2 regions of the Streptomyces sp. NPDC007157 genome follow, and region 2 is predicted to be linked to the other one. Evidence: riboswitches for the same ligand, from Rfam matches in the RefSeq annotation. Region 2 holds a riboswitch; the other holds the start of a gene.

Region 1 (9,418 bases), on a different contig from region 2:
CGGCGAACATCGCGAAGACGACCGTACCGAAGACCACGTAGTGGAAGTGGGCCACCACGAAGTACGAGTCGGAGACATGGAAGTCGATCGGGGGCGACGCGAGCATCACGCCGGTCAGACCGCCGAAGACGAACGTCACCAGGAAGCCCATGGTCCAGAGCATGGGCGTCTCGAACGACAGCGAGCCCTGCCACATCGTGCCGATCCAGTTGAAGAACTTCACTCCGGTCGGGACCGCGATGAGGAAGGTCATGAAGGAGAAGAAGGGCAGGAGCACCCCTCCCGTGACGTACATGTGGTGCGCCCACACCGTCACCGACAGGCCGGCGATCGCGATGGTCGCGGCCACCAGGCCCAGGTAGCCGAACATCGGCTTGCGGGCGAAGACCGGGATGACCTCGCTGATGATGCCGAAGAACGGCAGGGCGATGATGTAGACCTCGGGGTGGCCGAAGAACCAGAAGAGGTGCTGCCAGAGCAGGGCTCCGCCGTTGGCCGCGTCGAAGACGTGCGCGCCGAACTTGCGGTCCGCCTCCAGCGCGAACAGGGCCGCCGCCAGGACCGGGAAGGCGAGCAGCACCAGGACGGCGGTCAGCAGCACGTTCCACACGAAGATCGGCATCCGGAACATGGTCATGCCGGGCGCGCGCATGCAGATGATCGTGGTGATGAAGTTGACCGCGCCGAGGATCGTGCCGAAGCCGGAGAAGGCCAGGCCCATGATCCACATGTCGGCGCCCACGCCCGGGGTGCGCACCGCGTCCGACAGCGGGGCGTAGGCGAACCAGCCGAAGTCGGCCGCACCCTGCGGGGTGAGGAAACCGCCCACCGCGATGGTCGAGCCGAGCAGGTAGAGCCAGTAGGCCAGCATGTTCAGGCGCGGGAAGGCGACATCGGGCGCACCGATCTGGAGCGGCATGATCCAGTTCGCGAAACCCGCGAACAACGGGGTCGCGAACATCAGCAGCATGATCGTTCCGTGCATCGTGAACGCCTGGTTGAACTGCTCGTTCGACATGATCTGCAGGCCCGGCCGGGCCAGTTCGGCGCGCATGAACAGGGCCATCACGCCACCCACGCAGAAGAACGAGAACGCCGTGACCAGGTACAGCGTGCCGATCGTCTTGTGATCCGTGGTCGTGAGCCACTTGAGGTTCCTCATGCCCCGCCTGTGTCCGGGCGGCGCGCACCGGTCACACTCGACGGATGCGACGAGCGTCACGGAAAGGGGTGTGACGATCGGGAAGGTGCCGGACAAGAACCGAACATGAGCAACGACGAGATCTTCGCCGCTGCCTATCGCGAGCACTACTGGGCGGTCAGCCGTTATGTCGCGCGGCGACTGGACGGGCGGACCAGCGAGGTGGAGGAAGTGGTGGCGGAGGTGTTCACGGTGGCCTGGCGCCGCCGCGCCGACCTCCCGGCGACCCCGCTGCCCTGGCTGTACGGCGTGGCACGCAACTGCCTCGCCAACGCGGTACGCGGATACGGGCGCCGGCGCCGGCTGGTGGACCGGCTGGGCAACGACGAGAGCGCCCACGGACGGCAGACCGTGGCCGGCCCGGACAGCGAACGCCCCGGCTCCTGGGTGCACGAGGCGCTGGGCCGGCTCTCCCCGGCCGACCAGGAGGTGCTGCGGCTGACCGCGTGGGAGGAACTCGGTGTCGACGAGGTGGCGGTCGTCCTGGGCTGCGGCAGCCGGGCCGCCGCGATGCGGCTGCACCGCGCCCGCCGCCGGCTCAGAGCCGAGATCGACCGACTGCGACCCCTTGCCGTCGAGGCTCTTTCCGAGGAACACCGCCATGGCTGACGAACTCGACCTGCTGCGCGCCGCCGACCCGGTACCCGCCGACGGCCCCCACTTCGGCGACGGCCCCCTGGACCACACCGCCGAACGGCACCTCGTCCGGTTGCTGCACGACACTCCGCACCCCTGGCGCCGGACCCGGCCGCGACTGGTGTGGTCGCTCGCCGCGGCCCTCGTCGCCGTGGCAACCGTACTGACCGTGCTGCTCGGCGGTCCCGCCGGCACTCGCGCGGTCGCCGCACCCCGGCCGCTGGCCGTCCGCGCCCACTCCACCCCCGTACCACTCGCCGAGGTCGCGAAGCTGGCCGCCGTCGCGGCCCAGGACGGGTCCCCGGCGCTGCGGCAGGGCACCCACGTGCAGTCCTGGAGCCTCGGCATGAGCGACGGCAAGCCGCCGGTCACGCTGCCGGAGGAGCGGGTGGTGCGCTGGGCCGCGGACGGCAGCCATACCGAGGTGGTCGTGGCGACCGACCCGTCCCACCCCGGCCGCCCGGTCCTCACCGACGACGGCGACCGGTCGCGGCTGGTCGAGGACGGCCATGTGCTCAGCCGGCGCACCTTCCCGCCGATGTGGGGCGACGCCCCGCCGCTCGGCACACCCCCGCACGACCCGGCGGAACTGCGCACCTACCTGACCGAGCTGATCTACAGCCACACCCTCACCACGCCGGAACTCCTGGACGCCACCCGCGAGCTGCTCGACAACTGGACGCTCGGCGCCCGGGAGTCGGCCGCCCTGGCCCGCCTCCTCGCCGACGCCCAGGGGCTGCGCCCGGCCGGCCAGGTCACCGACCGGCTCGGCCGCACCGGGCAGGCATACGTCCACGTCGAGGCCTCGGGCGCCCGGCGGATGCTGATCCTGGACCCGGCCACCGGTGCCGTACTCGGCCTGGAGACCACGTTCACCCGGGACGACCCCGAGTACGGCGTGCGGGCCGGTGACGTCATGGAGTACAGCGCCTGGATGCGCTGATCACACCCCGAGCTGCCGGGCGGCGGCGGTGACCGTCTGCTCCAGCAGCACGGCGATGGTCATCGGGCCGACCCCGCCCGGCACCGGCGTGATCAGCGAGGCCCGTTCGACGGCGGTGTCGAAGTCGACGTCACCGACGTTCCCCTCGTTGTAGCCCGCGTCGAGCACGACCGCGCCCGGCTTGATGTCCTGGCCCCGGATCAGCCGGGGACGGCCGACGGCGGCGACCACGATGTCGGCCTCGCGAACGGCCGCCGACAGGTCGGCGGTACGGGAGTGGCAGTAGGTGACGGTGGCGTCGCGGGCGAGCAGCAGCATGCCGGCCGGCTTGCCCAGGATCGCGCTGCGGCCGACGACCACGGCCCGCTTCCCGGCGGGGTCGACGTCGTACGCGTCGAGCAGCCGCAGGATGCCGCCGGGTGTGCAGGAGACGAAGCCCGGCAGGCCGAAGCTCATCGTCGCGAACGACGCGAAGGTCACGCCGTCTACGTCCTTCTCCGGCGCGATCGCCTCGAACGCGGCCCGCTCGTCGATGTGTTCGCCGACCGGGTGCTGGAGCAGGATGCCGTGCACCGCCGGGTCGGCCGACAACTCCCGCAGCGTGCCGACGAGTTCCTCGGTGGTCGTGGTGGCGGGCAGCGCCACGTGCCGGGAGGCGATGCCGGCCTTGCGGCTGCGGTTCTGCTTCATCCGGACGTAGGTGACGGAGGCCGGGTCCTCGCCGACCAGCACGGTCGCCAGACACGGTGTGGTGCCGGTGCGTGCGGTGAACTCGGCGGCCCGCAGCGCGGTCTGTTCGACGATCCGGCGGGCGACGGCGGTTCCGTCCATGAGACGGGCATGGGTCATGCGGCACACTCCTGAGCTGGTCAGACCTTGATCGCCCAGGCGCACGGCATCGACAGTGCGGGCCGCTCCACGGTGGTGCTCCACCTCAGCGCCAGTCACGGCCCGCGCCCAGCGTAACCGAGACCCTCAGCGTTTCCCACGACGGTGCGCCGCTCGCAGGGCCGTCCGCAACAGCACGACGGACGTACGCGGACGCGTGCGGCGGCGGTGCCCGAGCCCCGCTCGTGCCGAGAAGGTCCAGGTCAGCCGGGCGCTGACCTGGACCCGCGCGGTCCTTCCGGCTACTCGTCCCATGCCTGGATCATGATCTGCTCGGCGATCTTGCCGTCGCGCAGCGTGATCATCGACTCGGCGAGCACCCGGACACCGTCCGCGTACTCGCAGGACTCGCTGTAGGCGGCCTGGTCGCCCTGCACGATGCACTGGTCCAGCTTGTGCGTCATGTCCCGGCTGTAGACGTCGTCCAGCATCGCGGCTATGTCCCTGCGGCCGTGCAGGACCTTGGGGTGGCTGGGCTGGGCGGTGCGGTCGACGATACGGATCTCCGCGTCGTCCGCGTAGAGCGCCAGCAGGGTGTTCCCGGTGTTCCCCTCTACGGCCCGGCGCAGTGTGGCGGTGTCGAACGTGGAGCCTGTCGCGGTGCCCATGATGACCTCCTGCGGGAGCCCGCGACCCGATGCGGAGCGGGCCGCGACAGCCCCACCTTCGAGCCTCCTCCGCCCCGGCGGGCTCGGCAAGCGCAGGCCGGGCGCTCCGCCTGACGGGTGAGGGGGACCGGCTGCCCGTGTCCGGCCCGGCGCCCGGGCCGTTGCTGGAGACATGATCTCAACACGACGCATCGTCGCCGCCGTCGGCCTCGCCGTCGGGGTCACCGGCCTCGCCGCCCCGCTGGCGAACGCGGCCGACGCGAGCGCACAGAACCCCGGGAAGCTCACCGCGCTCGGCGTGCTCGACTCGGTCTCCCGCATCGGCATCCCGGCGGAGTACCAGGACCAGATCCCCAAGGTCTCGGAGCAGGTGCAGGGGCTGAACGGAGTCCACAAGCTGAGCGAACTGCACCAGCTCACCGACCTGGCCGCGCCCGCCATGGGGCTGGTGCCGGGCATCGAGTACTGACCCACGCCCCACCCCGAGGGCCGTCCCGGACAAGGGGCGGCCCTCGTCGTACTCGGTGCTCGGCGGTCGACTACCGCGTGCCCGGTGCCCAGGAACCGCGTGCTCAGTGCTCGGCGGCCAGGAACTGCGTCGCCGCCAGCTCCGCGTACAGCGGATCCGCGGCCACCAGTTCCCGGTGCGTGCCCACCGCGCGGACCCGGCCCGTGTCCATCACCACGATCCGGTCGGCCATCGTCACCGTCGACAGGCGGTGCGCGACCACCAGCACCGTGGTCGACCGTGCCACGTCGGCGACGGTGTCCCTGAGGGCCGCCTCGTTCACCGCGTCCAGCTGTGAGGTCGCCTCGTCCAGGAGCAGCAGCCGGGGCCGGCGCAGCAACGCCCGTGCGATCGCGACCCGTTGCCGCTCGCCGCCGGACAGCTTGGTCCCGCGGTGCCCGACCAGCGTCTCCAGGCCCTGCGGCAGCCGCGCCACCAGACCGTCCAGCCGGGTCGTCTTCAGCACCCGTGTCACCGCGTCCTCGCCCGCCTCCGGATTGCCGAGCAGCAGATTGTCCTTCAACGACCCGGACAGCACGGGGGCGTCCTGCTCGACGTATCCGATGGCCGAGCGCAGCAGGGGCAGTTCCCAGTCGGCGAGCGGGCGGCCGTCGAGGGTGATGGAACCGGACTCCGGGTCGTAGAACCGCTCGATCAGGGAGAAGACGGTGGTCTTGCCCGCGCCGGACGGGCCGACGAACGCCGTCATGCCCCGTGCGGGTATCGCGAAGTCGACCCCGTGGTGGACGTACGGCAGGTCGTCGGCGTAGCGGAACCGCACGTCGGTGAAGGTGACGGCGGCCGGTTCGGCGCCGGCGGACGGCAACTCGGCGGGTTCGGACGGCGGTTCGGCGGGCAGTCGGAGCGCCTCCTGGATCCGGGCGAGCGCGCCGGCGCCGGTCTGGTACTGCGTGACCGCGCCGACGACCTGCTGGATCGGCGACATCAGGTAGAAGACATAGAGCAGGAACGCCACCAGCGTGCCGATGCCGATCGCGCCGGTCGCCACCCGCGCCCCGCCCACCGCCAGGACCGTGATGAACGCCAGCTGCATCGCGAGCCCCGCCGTGTTGCCCGCGGCGGCGGCCCACTTGGCGGCCCGCACGCTCTGCCGCCAGGACTCCTCGGCGGCCTCGTGCAGCGCACGCTCCTCGCGGTGCTCGGCGCCCGACGCCTTCACGGTGCGCAGCGCGCCCAGCACCCGCTCCAGCGAGGCTCCCATCACCCCGACCGCGTCCTGCGCCCGCCGGCTCGCCCGGTTGATGCGCGGCACGATCGTGCCCAGCACCATGCCCGCCCCGGCGATCACCGCGAGCGTGACACCCAGCAGTACGGGGTCGACCACCCCCATCATCACGACGGTGGCGACCAGGGTGAGCCCGCCGGTGCCGAGCGCGACCAGCGAGTCCGTGGTGACCTCGCGCAGCAGGGTGGTGTCCGAGGTGATCCGCGCCATCAGGTCACCGGGTTCGGTGCGGTCCACGGCGGTGATCCGCAGCCGTAGCAGGTACGACGACAGGGTGCGCCGGGCCCCCAGCACCACCGACTCGGCGGTGCGCCGCAGCACGTACGAACCCAGGGCGCCCACCACGGTGTTGGTGACCACCAGACCCGCCATCACGAGCAACTTCCCGCTGATGGAACGGTCGTGGGAGAGGTCCTCGATCAACCCCCGCGCCACCAGCGGCAGCAGCAGTCCGGTCGCCCCGGTCAGCAGCGAGAGCACCGCACCCGCCAACAGGGCCCAACGGTGCGGTCGTACGTAGGACAGGAGCAGCCGGAACGCGGACGGACCGGTAGGGTCTGCCGTCCGTCGCGGCGGAACTGCGTCTGCGGTGGTCACGGTGCTCCTCGGCCGAGCGGTGGGCGGCGCACCAAGGCTACGTCGGCCCGCTCCGCCCCCAGGGCCCGGACGCCGTGCTCGGCGAGGATCACCCGGGCGTGCTCGGCGCTCGGTCGGTCTCGGCCGGTCCCGGTCCCCTTACCCCCGGGTGGCATATGGGGCGCCGTGGAGCAGGGGTACGCCCAGGGGTATGCGGCGCACGCCGGCCGGTGGGACCGCGGTGACCGGTGGGAAAGATCCGCGATCATCGACGTGCTCCGTGCCGTTACCGAGCGGTCACGCGTAGGGTCGGAAGACAGGCACGTCAGCACAGCGACGAAAGGGTCAGGTCCATGGCGCAGGAAGTACGCGGCGTGATCGCACCGGGCAAGGACGAGCCGGTGCGGGTCGAGACGATCGTGGTGCCGGACCCCGGGCCGGGCGAAGCCGTCGTACAGGTACAGGCCTGCGGGGTCTGTCACACCGACCTGCACTACAAACAGGGCGGCATCAACGACGAGTTCCCGTTCCTGCTCGGCCACGAGGCCGCCGGAGTGGTGGAGTCGGTCGGCGCGGGTGTCACGGACGTGGCGCCCGGGGACTTCGTGATCCTCAACTGGCGTGCCGTGTGCGGGAACTGCCGGGCCTGTCTGCGCGGTCGCCCCTGGTACTGCTTCAACACCCACAACGCCGAGCAGAAGATGACCCTCGCCTCGACCGGACAGGAGCTGTCCCCGGCGCTCGGTATCGGGGCCTTCGCCGAGAAGACGCTGGTCGCCGCCGGACAGTGCACCAAGGTCGACCCCGCCGTCTCCCCGGCGGTCGCCGGACTGCTCGGTTGCGGGGTGATGGCCGGCATCGGCGCCGCGATCAACACGGGCAACGTCGGCCGGGGCGACTCGGTCGCCGTGATCGGCTGCGGCGGGGTCGGTGACGCGGCGATCGCCGGGTCCCGGCTGGCGGGCGCCGCGAAGATCATCGCCGTCGACATCGACGATCGGAAACTTCAGACGGCGCGCACCCTGGGCGCCACCCACACGATCAACTCGCGCGAGAGCGACCCCGTCGAGGCGGTCCGCGAGCTGACCGGCGGCTTCGGCGCCGACGTCGTCATCGACGCGGTCGGCCGCCCGGAGACCTACCGGCAGGCCTTCTACGCCCGCGACCTCGCCGGGACGGTCGTCCTCGTCGGCGTACCGACCCCGGAGATGAAGCTCGAACTGCCGCTCCTGGACGTCTTCGGCCGCGGCGGCGCGCTCAAGTCCAGTTGGTACGGCGACTGCCTGCCCTCCCGGGACTTCCCCATGCTGATCGACCTGCACCTGCAGGGCCGGCTGCCGCTGGACGCCTTCGTCACCGAGACCATCCAGCTGGACGAGGTGGAGAAGGCGTTCGACCGGATGCACCAGGGCGACGTGCTGCGTTCGGTGGTGGTGCTGTGATGACCACGCGCATCGAACGCGTCGTCACCGCCGGGCAGTTCACCCTCGACGGCGGCACCTGGGACGTCGAGAACAACGTCTGGATCATCGGCGACGAACGCGAAGTGATCGTCATCGACGCCGCCCACGACGCCCAGGCCATCGCCGAGGCGGTCGAGGACCGGGTCCTGAAGGCCATCGTCTGCACCCACGGCCACAACGACCACATCGACGCCGCGCCCGCCCTCGCGGACCTGACCGGCGCCAAGATCTGGCTGCACCCCGACGACCTGCCGCTGTGGAAGCTCACCCACCCCGACCGCGACCCCGACAACCACCTGTCCGACGGGCTGGTCATCGAGGCGGCCGGCGCCGACCTGACCGTGCTGCACACGCCCGGCCACGCGCCCGGCGCCGTCTGCCTCTACGAGCCCGGCCTGGCCACCGTCTTCACCGGTGACACCCTCTTCCAGGGCGGCCCCGGCGCGACCGGACGGTCGTACTCCCACTTCCCGACGATCATCGACTCCATCCGGGACAAGCTGCTCACCCTCCCGCCGGAGACGAAGGTGCTGACCGGACACGGCGAGTCGACCACCATCGGCACCGAAGCCCCCCATCTGGCGGAGTGGGTCACCCGCGGCCACTGACGCCGAAAGGGCGACGGAGGACGTCAGGCTTCCGCGCGACCCTCGGCCAAGACCGCGAGGGATCACGCGCCGGAGGCCTGACCTGCCGGACCGTTCGACGGACCGGCCGGTGACTACGCCTCCGCCAGCGGCAGGCGTCCCGAGTGACCGGGCGGCAGCGCCAGGTCCTCGCGGACGGCCGCGTAGAAGTCGTCGCGGCCGTCGCGCTGCCGCTCCAGCAGGATCCGCCACGCCTCGGGATCCCGCCGCCCCTCCCGCAGGAACCGCTCCATCGCCATGACCGCGAGCACCCACTCCTGGCCCTTCGCGACCACCGCCGGGCTGCCCAGCATGATGAGCTTCTCGCCGTACGGATCACGGGCCAACTGGGCCGCCGCCAGCAGCGGTTCGGCCTCCTGCGGGGAGAGCGGGTGGGGATGCGGGTCGTTGCCCAGATGGGCGGCGACCCGGTAGTCGACGGAGACGGTCTTCTTCAACGCCTGCGCCCACTCCGCGTACACGGTCAGCCGGCGCTCGTCCCAGCGCGCCTCCTGCTCCCGCCGGAACCGCACCCGGTCACCCCGCACCACGGCGAGATACGAACCGAGCGCGCCGATCACGACGCCGATGAGGGCCGGGAGTTGCTGCAAGAACGCGGACATGCCCGCACGGTATCTGTCCTGTTGATCCTTTGGCCCGTACGGTCGTTGCCATGACCGGACTCAATCGCTTTGCGGGACACGGGGTTCTCGTCACGGGCGC
Region 2 (9,418 bases):
GTCACCGCGAGGCTGGACGCCAGCGCCGCGCTCACCGCGTAGATGGGGAGCGACCGCAGCGCCAGGATCTGGAACACGAACCCCAGCCCGTCCAGCCCCAGCCCGGCGACGTACCGCCACTGCCGGACGGCCCGCAGCAGCAGCGCGGCCTCCCCGCCCGTACCGTCACCGGCCGCCCGGGCGGCCATCGCCTGCAGAACCGTCGCGGTACCGAAGCAGAGCGCCGCGGCGAGCGCGCACACCATTCCAAAGAGCACAAAGGGACTGTAGGGGAGGGGAGTGAGGGGCGAAGTGGTCGGGGGAGGGCGGACGGCGGGCCCGGGGCGGTACCCGGAGCCGCCGCCGCACCCGGTGCGTCAGCTGGCGCCGGCCAGCCAGGCGGTGGCGTTGAGGGCGAGGGCGGCGTTGGTGGCGCCGCTGTCGTTCCAGCCGTCGTACAGCGTGTTGCCTGACTGGCCGGTGCCGTCGTCGATGGGCGAGCTGTCACCCCAGAAGGCGACCCGCCCGCTGCCGTAGGCGGACGTCAGGAAGAAGGCGCCCGTGTTTCCGGAGTAACCGCTGCGGTACACCAGACCCTTGACGTTCGCGTTGTCGGCGGGCTTGAGGGTCGCCGTCGTCCCGTCGGCGATCAGGCTCTTGGTGACCGTGCCGAAGCCGCCGTGCAGGACGGCGTCTCCGCTGTCGCTGACGGCCTTCGGGTAGCCGGAACCGATGTCGAGGGAGTCGATCGAGAAGCCGAACGGGTCGGTCGAGTCGACGCTGTTGTTCATCATCAGGTCGTTGAGGATCTCGACCGCGTCGTAGCCGTCGTTGTTGCGGTCGGCGCCGGTGTGGTCGGAGATCATGAACAGCCCGCCGCCGGCCTTCACGAAGTTCATGATCGCCGTCTTCTCGGCGGTGCTGAACTTGGTGTTGGGCTCGGGCAGCACCAGCGCGTCGAACTTCGACAGGTCGGTCGAGGACGAGCCGCCGTAGGTCAGCGCGCCGGTGGCCGTCTTCAGGCTGTAGTCGCCGGTCTGCTGCAGGGCGACGCCCCACGAGGACAGCGCGCCGGTCCAGTCCGTCTCGTCGGACGGGGAGGAGTCCTGGGAGAGCGGGTCGGGCTTGCTGGTGGAGATGATCCAGTCCGCGTTGCCGGCCTCCTCGGCGTGGCCGTCGTCGAACAGGACGCGGTAGGTGGTGGCGGCATGGGCGGGGGCGGCCTGGAGCGCGGCTCCAGCGGTGAGCAGGCCGAGCACGGTCAGGGCCGCGGTGAGTGTGCGGCGCGAGGTGGCGAAGCCGGGCATCTGTCATTCCTCCATCGGTGGGGGGTGCGAGAGGGATGGCGTGCGGGTGCTGCGGCGGTTGTCTCTTCGCGCGTGGCCACGGGTGTGGTTCCGTGGGGTGGTCCGTGGTTCTGCGCGCGTAGAGTTCGAAGTTGATCGTTCATCTACGAACAGCTGGACGGTACCCGTGGTGCCCGGTGCGGCGGCAGGTCTCCCGGCGGCTTCACATGATTTTCTTACCAGGACATGACAAGTCGAGGCGGCTGAGTCCGTTCGTCTAAGCTGTCGCCGCACACCCGGCCGGCGATCACTGGACTCCCGTCGGCCCACCGCACGCCACACGGGGGAACACGAACATGGCTGACGCACGCCGACAACTCCGCTCGGGCACCGTGGTCCTCGGCGGCATGGGCCTGCTGGCCGCCGCCCTCACCGCCTGCTCCTCCGAGCCCGACAAGCGCTGTGTCGACCGCAACAGCTACACCGCCACCAAGGGCTACCAGGTCGTCTCCGACAAGAACTGCGGCTCCACCAAGGCCGCTGTCGACGGCGCCTACTACTACGGCGGCAAGAAGAAGAGCGGCTGGGTCAGCGGCGGCTCGTTCATCAAGCCGGCCAAGGGCTCCGGCGGCTCGTCCAGCGGCGGCCACGGCGTCCACCGCGGCGGGTTCGGGCACGGCAGCGGCCACGGCAGCTCCGGCGGCTGACCCCGCGATGGAGCGCCGTACCGTCGCACCCCGTCCCGGCTGGCAGCGGACCGTCGAGGAACAGGGCCTGATCTACCCCCTCACCCGCCATCCCGACGGCGCCCTGCGCCCGTACTGGGACGAGAGCGCGTACTACGTCTTCACCCTGGAGGAGGTGGAAGCGCTGGAGGAGGTGGTCGAGGAGCTGCACGCCATGTGTCTGGCCGCGGCCGGCCACATCGTGGCGCAGGATCGTTTCGCCGAACTGGGCATCACCGACCCCCGCATCCGCGCCGCCGTCACCGAGTCCTGGCACCGCCGCTCCGAACTCCCCTCCCTCTACGGCCGCTTCGACCTCCGCCACGACGGCACCGGCCCGGCGAAGCTCCTGGAGTACAACGCCGACACCCCCACCTCCCTGGTGGAGGCCGCCTCGGCCCAGTGGTTCTGGATGGAGGACCGCTTCCCGGGCGCCGACCAGTGGAACAGTCTCCACGAACGCCTCGTCGCCGCCTGGCAGCGGCAGGCCCGGCTGCTCCCGCCCGGCATCCCCCTCCACTTCGCCCACTCCGCCGCCGACGAACTCGGCGAGGACCTGATGACGGTCGCCTACCTGAAGGAGACCGCCGAGCAGGCGGGCCTGGACACCGAGTGGATCTCCATGGAGGAGATCGGCTGGGACACCCTCTCCGGCCGCTTCGTCGACAACCGGCTCCGGTTCATCCGCAGCTGCTTCAAGCTCTACCCCTGGGAATGGCTCACGACCGACGCCTTCGGCGGCCACGTCCTCGACACCCTGGACAACGGCGGCGGCACGGGCACCACGATGTGGATAGAGCCGGCCTGGAAGATGCTCCTGAGCAACAAGGCGCTGCTGGCGATCCTCTGGGAGCTGTACCCGGGGCACCCGAACCTGCTGCCGGCCTACGTCGACGGCCCCAGGGAGCTGGCGGCCGGCAAGGGGTACGTCAGCAAGCCGCTGCTGGGCCGGGAGGGCGCCGGCGTGCGGGTGCACACCCCGGGCACGGCGGCCGTCCAGCGTCACGAGGCGTGCTGCTACCAGGAGCTGGCCCCCCTGCCGACCTTCGACGGCAACCACGTCGTGCTGGGCGCGTGGGTGGTGGGGGAGGAGCCGGCGGGCCTGGGCATCAGGGAGTCGGCGGGCCTGGTGACGGACGACTACGCGCGCTTCCTCCCGCACGTGATTCTTTGAACGCCCCGCACGTGATTCTTTGAACGCCCCGCACGGGAGCGCCCCATAGGGGCGTGGGGCTGTATCGGATCCGCGGCAACCGCCGCGTGGGCGCGGCGAGCCACGGCGCACCGGCACTCGCGCTCGTCTCGCGGCGGCACCCCCTCAGGCGCTCAGGACCTCCCACAGTTGCTCAACCCCCCACTCCAGATCCTCCTCCGCCACCACCAACGGCGGAGCCACCCGCACGGTCGCCCCGTGCGTGTCCTTCACCAGCACCCCCCGCTCCATCAACCGCTCCGACACCACCCGCCCCGATCCCACCGCCGGATCCACGTCCACGCCCGCCCACAGCCCCCGCCCCCGCACGGCGGTCACCCGCCCACTGCCCGCGATCTCCGCCAGCCGCCGATGCAGGACCTCCCCCAACTCGGCCGCCCGCTCCTGGTACTCACCGCTGCGCAGCATCGCGATCACCTCCAGCGCCACCGCACAGGCCAGCGGGTTCCCGCCGAAGGTGGACCCGTGCTCGCCGGGCCGGAAGACCTCCAGCACCTCGGCCCGCGCCACCACCGCCGACACCGGCAGCACCCCGCCCCCCAGCGCCTTCCCGAGGACGTACACATCCGGTACGACCCCCTCGTGCTCGCACGCGAAGGTCCGCCCGGTCCGCCCGAGTCCGGACTGGATCTCGTCCGCGACGAACAGCACATCCCGCTCGCGCGTCAGCTCCCGCACCCCCGCCAGATAGCCCTCCGGCGGCACGATCACCCCGGACTCGCCCTGGATCGGCTCCAGCAGCACCGCCACCGTGTTCTCGGTCAACGCGGCCCGCATGGCCGTCAGATCGCCGTACGGAACGATCTCGAAGCCGGGGGTGTACGGCCCGAAGTCCGCCCGTGCCTCGGGATCGGTCGAGAAGCTGATCACCGTCGTCGTACGGCCGTGGAAGTTGCCGCCGGCGACCACCACCTTCGCCCTCTCCGACGGCACCCCCTTGACCCGGTACCCCCACTTCCGGGCGGTCTTCACGGCGGTCTCCACCGCCTCCGCCCCCGTGTTCATGGGCAGCACCATCTCCATCCCGCACAGCTCCGCCAGTTCCGTGCAGAACGCGGCGAACCGGTCGTGGTGGAAGGCGCGGGACGTCAGCGTCACCCGCTCCAGCTGCGCCTTCGCCGCCGCCACCAGCCGGGGGTGGCCGTGCCCGAAGTTCAGCGCCGAGTAACCCGCCAGGAAGTCCAGGTACCTGCGCCCCTCCACGTCCGTCATCCACGCCCCCTCGGCCGTGGCGATCACCACCGGCAGCGGGTGGTAGTTGTGCGCGCTGTGCGCGTCGGCGGCGGCGATGAGGGCTTCCGTAGTGGTCACGGCGACTCCAGAGAACGCGGCGAGGTGCCCCCTTACTACCCTCTGCCCCTGCCCGACTGGTGGACGCCACGGCCCCCGGGCCCGGCGTGCCGGGTAGTCTGACCAGCGGGCCGTGACTGGCGCGCTGGGATGGGACCGACCATCGGGGAGCGGCCTGTGTCTGATCGAGTGCCGTGCGCCTGGGCCGAACCGTGAACGCCGAACGCCATGTCCGGAGGTCCCGAATGTCAGACAAGTCCGCGCCCCTCTCCACCGAGTCCACCGCGTACCGCGCCGCCCTCGACGTGATCCGCGCGGTCGAGCCGCGGGTCGCCGACGCCATCGGCCAGGAGGTCCACGACCAGCGCGAGATGCTCAAGCTGATCGCCTCCGAGAACTACGCCTCCCCGGCGACCCTGCTCGCGATGGGCAACTGGTTCAGCGACAAGTACGCCGAGGGCACCGTCGGCCGCCGCTTCTACGCCGGCTGCCGCAACGTCGACACGGTCGAGGCGCTCGCCGCCGAGCACGCCCGAGAGCTGTTCGGCGCCCGGCACGCCTACGTCCAGCCGCACTCCGGCATCGACGCCAACCTGGTCGCCTTCTGGGCCGTCCTCGCCGACCGCGTCGAGGTCCCCTTCCTGGAGAAGGCGGGCGTCCGCCAGGTCAACGACCTCTCCGAGGCCGACTGGGCCGAGCTGCGGCAGGCCTTCGGCAACCAGCGGATGCTCGGCATGTCCCTGGACGCCGGCGGTCACCTCACCCACGGCTTCCGCCCGAACATCTCCGGCAAGATGTTCGACCAGCGCTCCTACGGCACCGACCCGGCGACCGGCCTGATCGACTACGACGCGCTGCGTGTCCAGGCCCGCGAGTTCAAGCCGCTGATCCTGGTGGCCGGCTACTCCGCGTACCCCCGTCTGGTGAACTTCCGGATCATGCGGGAGATCGCCGACGAGGTCGGCGCGACCCTGATGGTCGACATGGCGCACTTCGCGGGCCTGGTCGCCGGGAAGGTCCTGACCGGTGACTTCGACCCGGTCCCGCACGCCCAGATCGTGACCACCACCACCCACAAGTCGCTGCGCGGCCCGCGCGGCGGCATGGTCCTGTGCGACGACTCGCTGAAGGACCAGGTCGACCGCGGCTGCCCGATGGTCCTCGGCGGCCCGCTCCCGCACGTCATGGCCGCCAAGGCCGTCGCCCTCGCCGAGGCCCGGCAGCCCGCCTTCCAGGACTACGCCCGGCGCATCGTCGACAACGCGCGTGCCCTGGCCGAGGGGCTGACGCGCCGTGGCGCCACCCTGGTCACCGGCGGCACGGACAACCACCTCAACCTGATCGACGTCGAGTCGTCCTACGGCCTCACCGGCCGCCAGGCCGAGACGGCCCTCCTCGACTCCGGCATCGTGACGAACCGCAACGCGATCCCGGCCGACCCGAACGGCGCCTGGTACACCTCCGGCATCCGCATCGGCACCCCGGCCCTGACCACGCGCGGCCTGGGCACGGCCGAGATGGACGAGGTGGCGGCCCTGATCGACCGTGTCCTGACGGCGACCGAGCCGGGCACGACGAAGTCGGGCGCGCCGAGCAAGGCCTCGCACGTCCTGGACGAGAAGGTGTCGACGGAGATCGCCCAGCGCGCGACGGACCTGGTGGCGGGCTTCCCGCTGTACCCGGAGATCGACCTGGGCTGATCAACGCCGTCAGGGGCAGCGCCCCCTGACGTGCGCGGGGAACTGCGCGACCGGCCACAACGGCGCCGCAGTCCCCCGCGCATCGGACACCCCCCCCACCGCGGAGACCAATCCCACCCGCACCCTCTGCGAGAATGGGGGCATGGCCTCTGATCGACCCCGCGTGCTCTCCGGCATCCAGCCCACCGCCGGCTCGTTCCACCTCGGCAACTACCTCGGCGCCGTCCGCCAGTGGGTAGCCCTCCAGGAATCCCACGACGCCTTCTACATGGTCGTCGACCTGCACGCGATCACGATCCCGCAGGACCCCGCCGACCTGCGCGCCAACACCCGCCTCGCCGCGGCCCAGCTGCTCGCCGCCGGCCTGGACCCGGACCGCTGCACCCTCTTCGTGCAGAGCCACGTCCCCGAGCACGCGCAGCTCGCCTGGGTCATGAACTGCCTCACCGGCTTCGGCGAGGCCAGCCGGATGACCCAGTTCAAGGACAAGGCGGCCAAGCAGGGCGCGGACCGCGCCAGCGTCGGCCTGTTCACGTACCCGATCCTCCAGGTCGCCGACATCCTGCTCTACCAGGCCAACGAGGTGCCCGTCGGCGAGGACCAGCGCCAGCACGTCGAGCTCACCCGCGACCTCGCCGAGCGCTTCAACGGCCGCTTCGGCGAGACCTTCGTGATCCCGAAGCCGTACATCCTCAAGGAGACGGCGAAGATCTACGACCTCCAGGACCCGTCGATCAAGATGAGCAAGTCGGCGTCCACGCCGAAGGGCCTCATCAACCTCCTCGACGAGCCGAAGACGACGGCCAAGAAGGTCAAGAGCGCGGTCACCGACACCGACACGGTCATCCGCTACGACGTGGCGGACAAGCCGGGCGTCAGCAACCTCCTCACCATCTACTCCACCCTCACCGGCAAGTCGGTCGCCGAGCTGGAGCAGGAGTACGAGGGCAAGATGTACGGCGCGCTCAAGACGGACCTCGCCGACGTCATGGTCGACTTCGTGACCCCGTTCCGGGAGCGCACCCAGCAGTACCTGGACGACTCGGAGACGCTCGACTCGATCCTCGCCAAGGGCGCGGAGAAGGCCCGCGCCGTCGCCGCGGAGACCCTGGCCCAGGCCTACGACCGGGTGGGCTTCCTGCCCGCCAAGCACTGACCCGCCGAGCACTGACCCGCCGAGCGCCGGGCGGAGCGCCGACGGTACCGAGCGGGGCGCCGGGGGCGCTCGGGGCGCTCGGGGCGCTCGGGGGAGCGCACGGGAGCGCTGCACATCACTTCGGCCACGGCTGCCCGGAAGGCGGCCGTGGCCGTACAGTCGATAGACGGACGGCCGGGTACGAACCCGACACGCGTCCGGCCATCACGACCGACAGGAGATGACGTGGGGACCGTAACGATCGGCGTCTCGATCGCGGTCCCGGAGCCTCACGGCAGCCTGCTCCAGGAGCGGCGCGCGGGCTTCGGCGACGCCGCGGCCCACGGCATCCCCACGCACGTCACGCTGCTGCCGCCCACGGAGATCGCCGAGGGCGAGCTGGCCGCCGTCCAGGCCCACCTGGGCGAGGTCGCCGCGGTGGGCCGGCCGTTCCCGATGCGGCTGTGCGGCACGGGCACCTTCCGGCCCCTTTCGCCGGTCGTGTACGTCCGGGTGGTCCAGGGGGCGGACGACTGCGCCTGGCTCCAGCAGCGGGTCCGTGCCGCGTCCGGGCCGCTCGACCGCGAGCTGCAGTTCCCGTACCACCCGCATGTCACCGTCGCGCACGGGATCGACGAGGCGGCGATGGACCGGGCCTTCGCCGAGCTGGCGGGGTACGAGGCCGAGTGGCCCTGCATGGGGTTCGCCCTCTACGAGCAGGGTTCCGACGGCGTGTGGCGGAAGCTGCACGAGTACGTGTTCGGGGGCTCCGTCGTGCCGCCTCAGGTGGGGCACGCGGAGCGGGACACCATCGCCAGCCGGTAGCCGACCAGGACAGGCCCTAGATCGGCAGCCGCCGGAACACCGACCGCGGCGCGTGCCGCAGCGCCGACATCACCACCCGCAGCGCCCCCGGCACCCACACCACCTCCGAGCGCCTGCGCAGCCCCGTCTCGATCGCCGTCGCCACCGCCTCCGGGGTCGTGGCCAGGGGCGCCTCCGCCAGTCCGGCCGTCATCCTCGACCGCACGAACCCCGGCCGTACGACCATCACGTGCACGCCCGTCCCGTGCAGCGCGTCGCCCAGGCCCTGGGCGAACGCGTCCAGGCCCGCCTTGCTGGAGCCGTAGATGAAGTTGGAGCGCCTCGCCCGCTCCCCGGCCACCGAGGACAGCACCACCAGTGAGCCGTGGCCCTGCGTCTGCAGGGCCCGCGCGCAGACCAGGCCCGCCGAAACGGCGCCCGTGTAGTTGGTCTGCGCCACCCGCACGGCCTGCACCGGCTCCCGCTCGTCGGTCGCCTGGTCGCCCAGGACACCGAAGGCGAGCAGCACCATGTCGATGTCGTCCTCGGCGAAGACCTTGCCGAGGACGGCCTCGTGGGACTCGGGGTCGAGCGCGTCGAAGGGGACGGTGCGGACGTCGGCGCCCAGCGTGCGCAGATGTCCGGCGGCGTGGTCGAGGGCGGGGGAGGGGCGGCCGGCCAGCCAGACCGTGCGGGTGCGGCGGGCGATCAGCCGGCGCGCGGTGGCCAGCGCGATCTCGGACGTACCGCCGAGCACGAGCAGGGACTGGGGCATTCCGAAGGCGTCCTTCATGACAGCGATCAGCTCCTAGAGGCCGAGACGGCGGGACAGGTCGGAGACGAACACCCCGCGCGGGTCCAACTCCGCACGCAGGGCGCGGAAGTCGGCGAGCCGTGGATACATCGCGGCGAGCAGGTCGGGGCGGAGCCGGGCGTCCTTGGCGAGGTAGACGCGGCCGCCGGCGCCCGCGACCTCCTCGTCGAGTTCGTCGAGGAACGCGCCGAGGCCCGGCAGCGCGGCCGGGATGTCGAGCGCGAGGGTCCAGCCGGGCACGGGGAAGGAGAGCCAGCCGGGGTCGGCGTCGCCGAAGCGCTTGAGGACGGCCAGGAAGGACGGGCAGCGGCGCTCGGAGATACGGGCCACGATCCGGCGCAGGGCGTCCTCCTGGCCGTAGCCGACGACGAACTGGTACTGCACGAAGCCGCCTCGGCCGTAGACGCGGTTCCAGTGCGGGACGCCGTCCAGGGGGTGGAAGAACGCGGAGACGCGCTGGAGTTGGCCGGTA

What was found. Region 2 has a riboswitch for ZMP and ZTP ahead of ABZ642_RS24455 (glycine hydroxymethyltransferase). Riboswitches for the same ligand answer to the same signal wherever they lie in the genome.
Region 1: it holds a riboswitch for ZMP and ZTP, as region 2 does, so the genes downstream of both, ABZ642_RS07745 (bifunctional 5,10-methylenetetrahydrofolate dehydrogenase/5,10-methenyltetrahydrofolate cyclohydrolase) here and ABZ642_RS24455 (glycine hydroxymethyltransferase) in region 2, are expected to answer to the same signal.

What each region holds. Positions count from the first base shown of each region.
Region 1 covers NZ_JBEYFE010000003.1:492,296-501,713, reverse strand. Annotated here, with positions in the region: gene ctaD (cytochrome c oxidase subunit I) at 1-1,162, opposite strand, end outside; gene ABZ642_RS07755 (sigma-70 family RNA polymerase sigma factor) at 1,268-1,810, shown strand; gene ABZ642_RS07750 (CU044_5270 family protein) at 1,803-2,780, shown strand; gene ABZ642_RS07745 (bifunctional 5,10-methylenetetrahydrofolate dehydrogenase/5,10-methenyltetrahydrofolate cyclohydrolase) at 2,781-3,629, opposite strand; ZMP/ZTP riboswitch at 3,656-3,738, opposite strand; gene ABZ642_RS07740 (nuclear transport factor 2 family protein) at 3,911-4,276, opposite strand; gene ABZ642_RS07735 (hypothetical protein) at 4,449-4,745, shown strand; gene ABZ642_RS07730 (ABC transporter ATP-binding protein) at 4,849-6,627, opposite strand; gene ABZ642_RS07725 (S-(hydroxymethyl)mycothiol dehydrogenase) at 6,960-8,048, shown strand; gene ABZ642_RS07720 (MBL fold metallo-hydrolase) at 8,048-8,677, shown strand; gene ABZ642_RS07715 (hypothetical protein) at 8,791-9,318, opposite strand; gene ABZ642_RS07710 (SDR family NAD(P)-dependent oxidoreductase) at 9,369-9,418, shown strand, end outside.
Region 2 covers NZ_JBEYFE010000013.1:211,645-221,062, forward strand. Annotated here, with positions in the region: gene ABZ642_RS24430 (DMT family transporter) at 1-245, opposite strand, end outside; partial or broken gene ABZ642_RS24435 (hydrolase) at 360-1,286, opposite strand; gene ABZ642_RS24440 (hypothetical protein) at 1,622-1,972, shown strand; gene ABZ642_RS24445 (glutathionylspermidine synthase family protein) at 1,980-3,164, shown strand; gene rocD (ornithine--oxo-acid transaminase) at 3,309-4,514, opposite strand; ZMP/ZTP riboswitch at 4,617-4,706, shown strand; gene ABZ642_RS24455 (glycine hydroxymethyltransferase) at 4,739-6,193, shown strand; gene trpS (tryptophan--tRNA ligase) at 6,336-7,349, shown strand; gene ABZ642_RS24465 (2'-5' RNA ligase family protein) at 7,575-8,153, shown strand; gene ABZ642_RS24470 (decaprenylphospho-beta-D-erythro-pentofuranosid-2-ulose 2-reductase) at 8,170-8,925, opposite strand; gene ABZ642_RS24475 (FAD-binding oxidoreductase) at 8,941-9,418, opposite strand, start outside.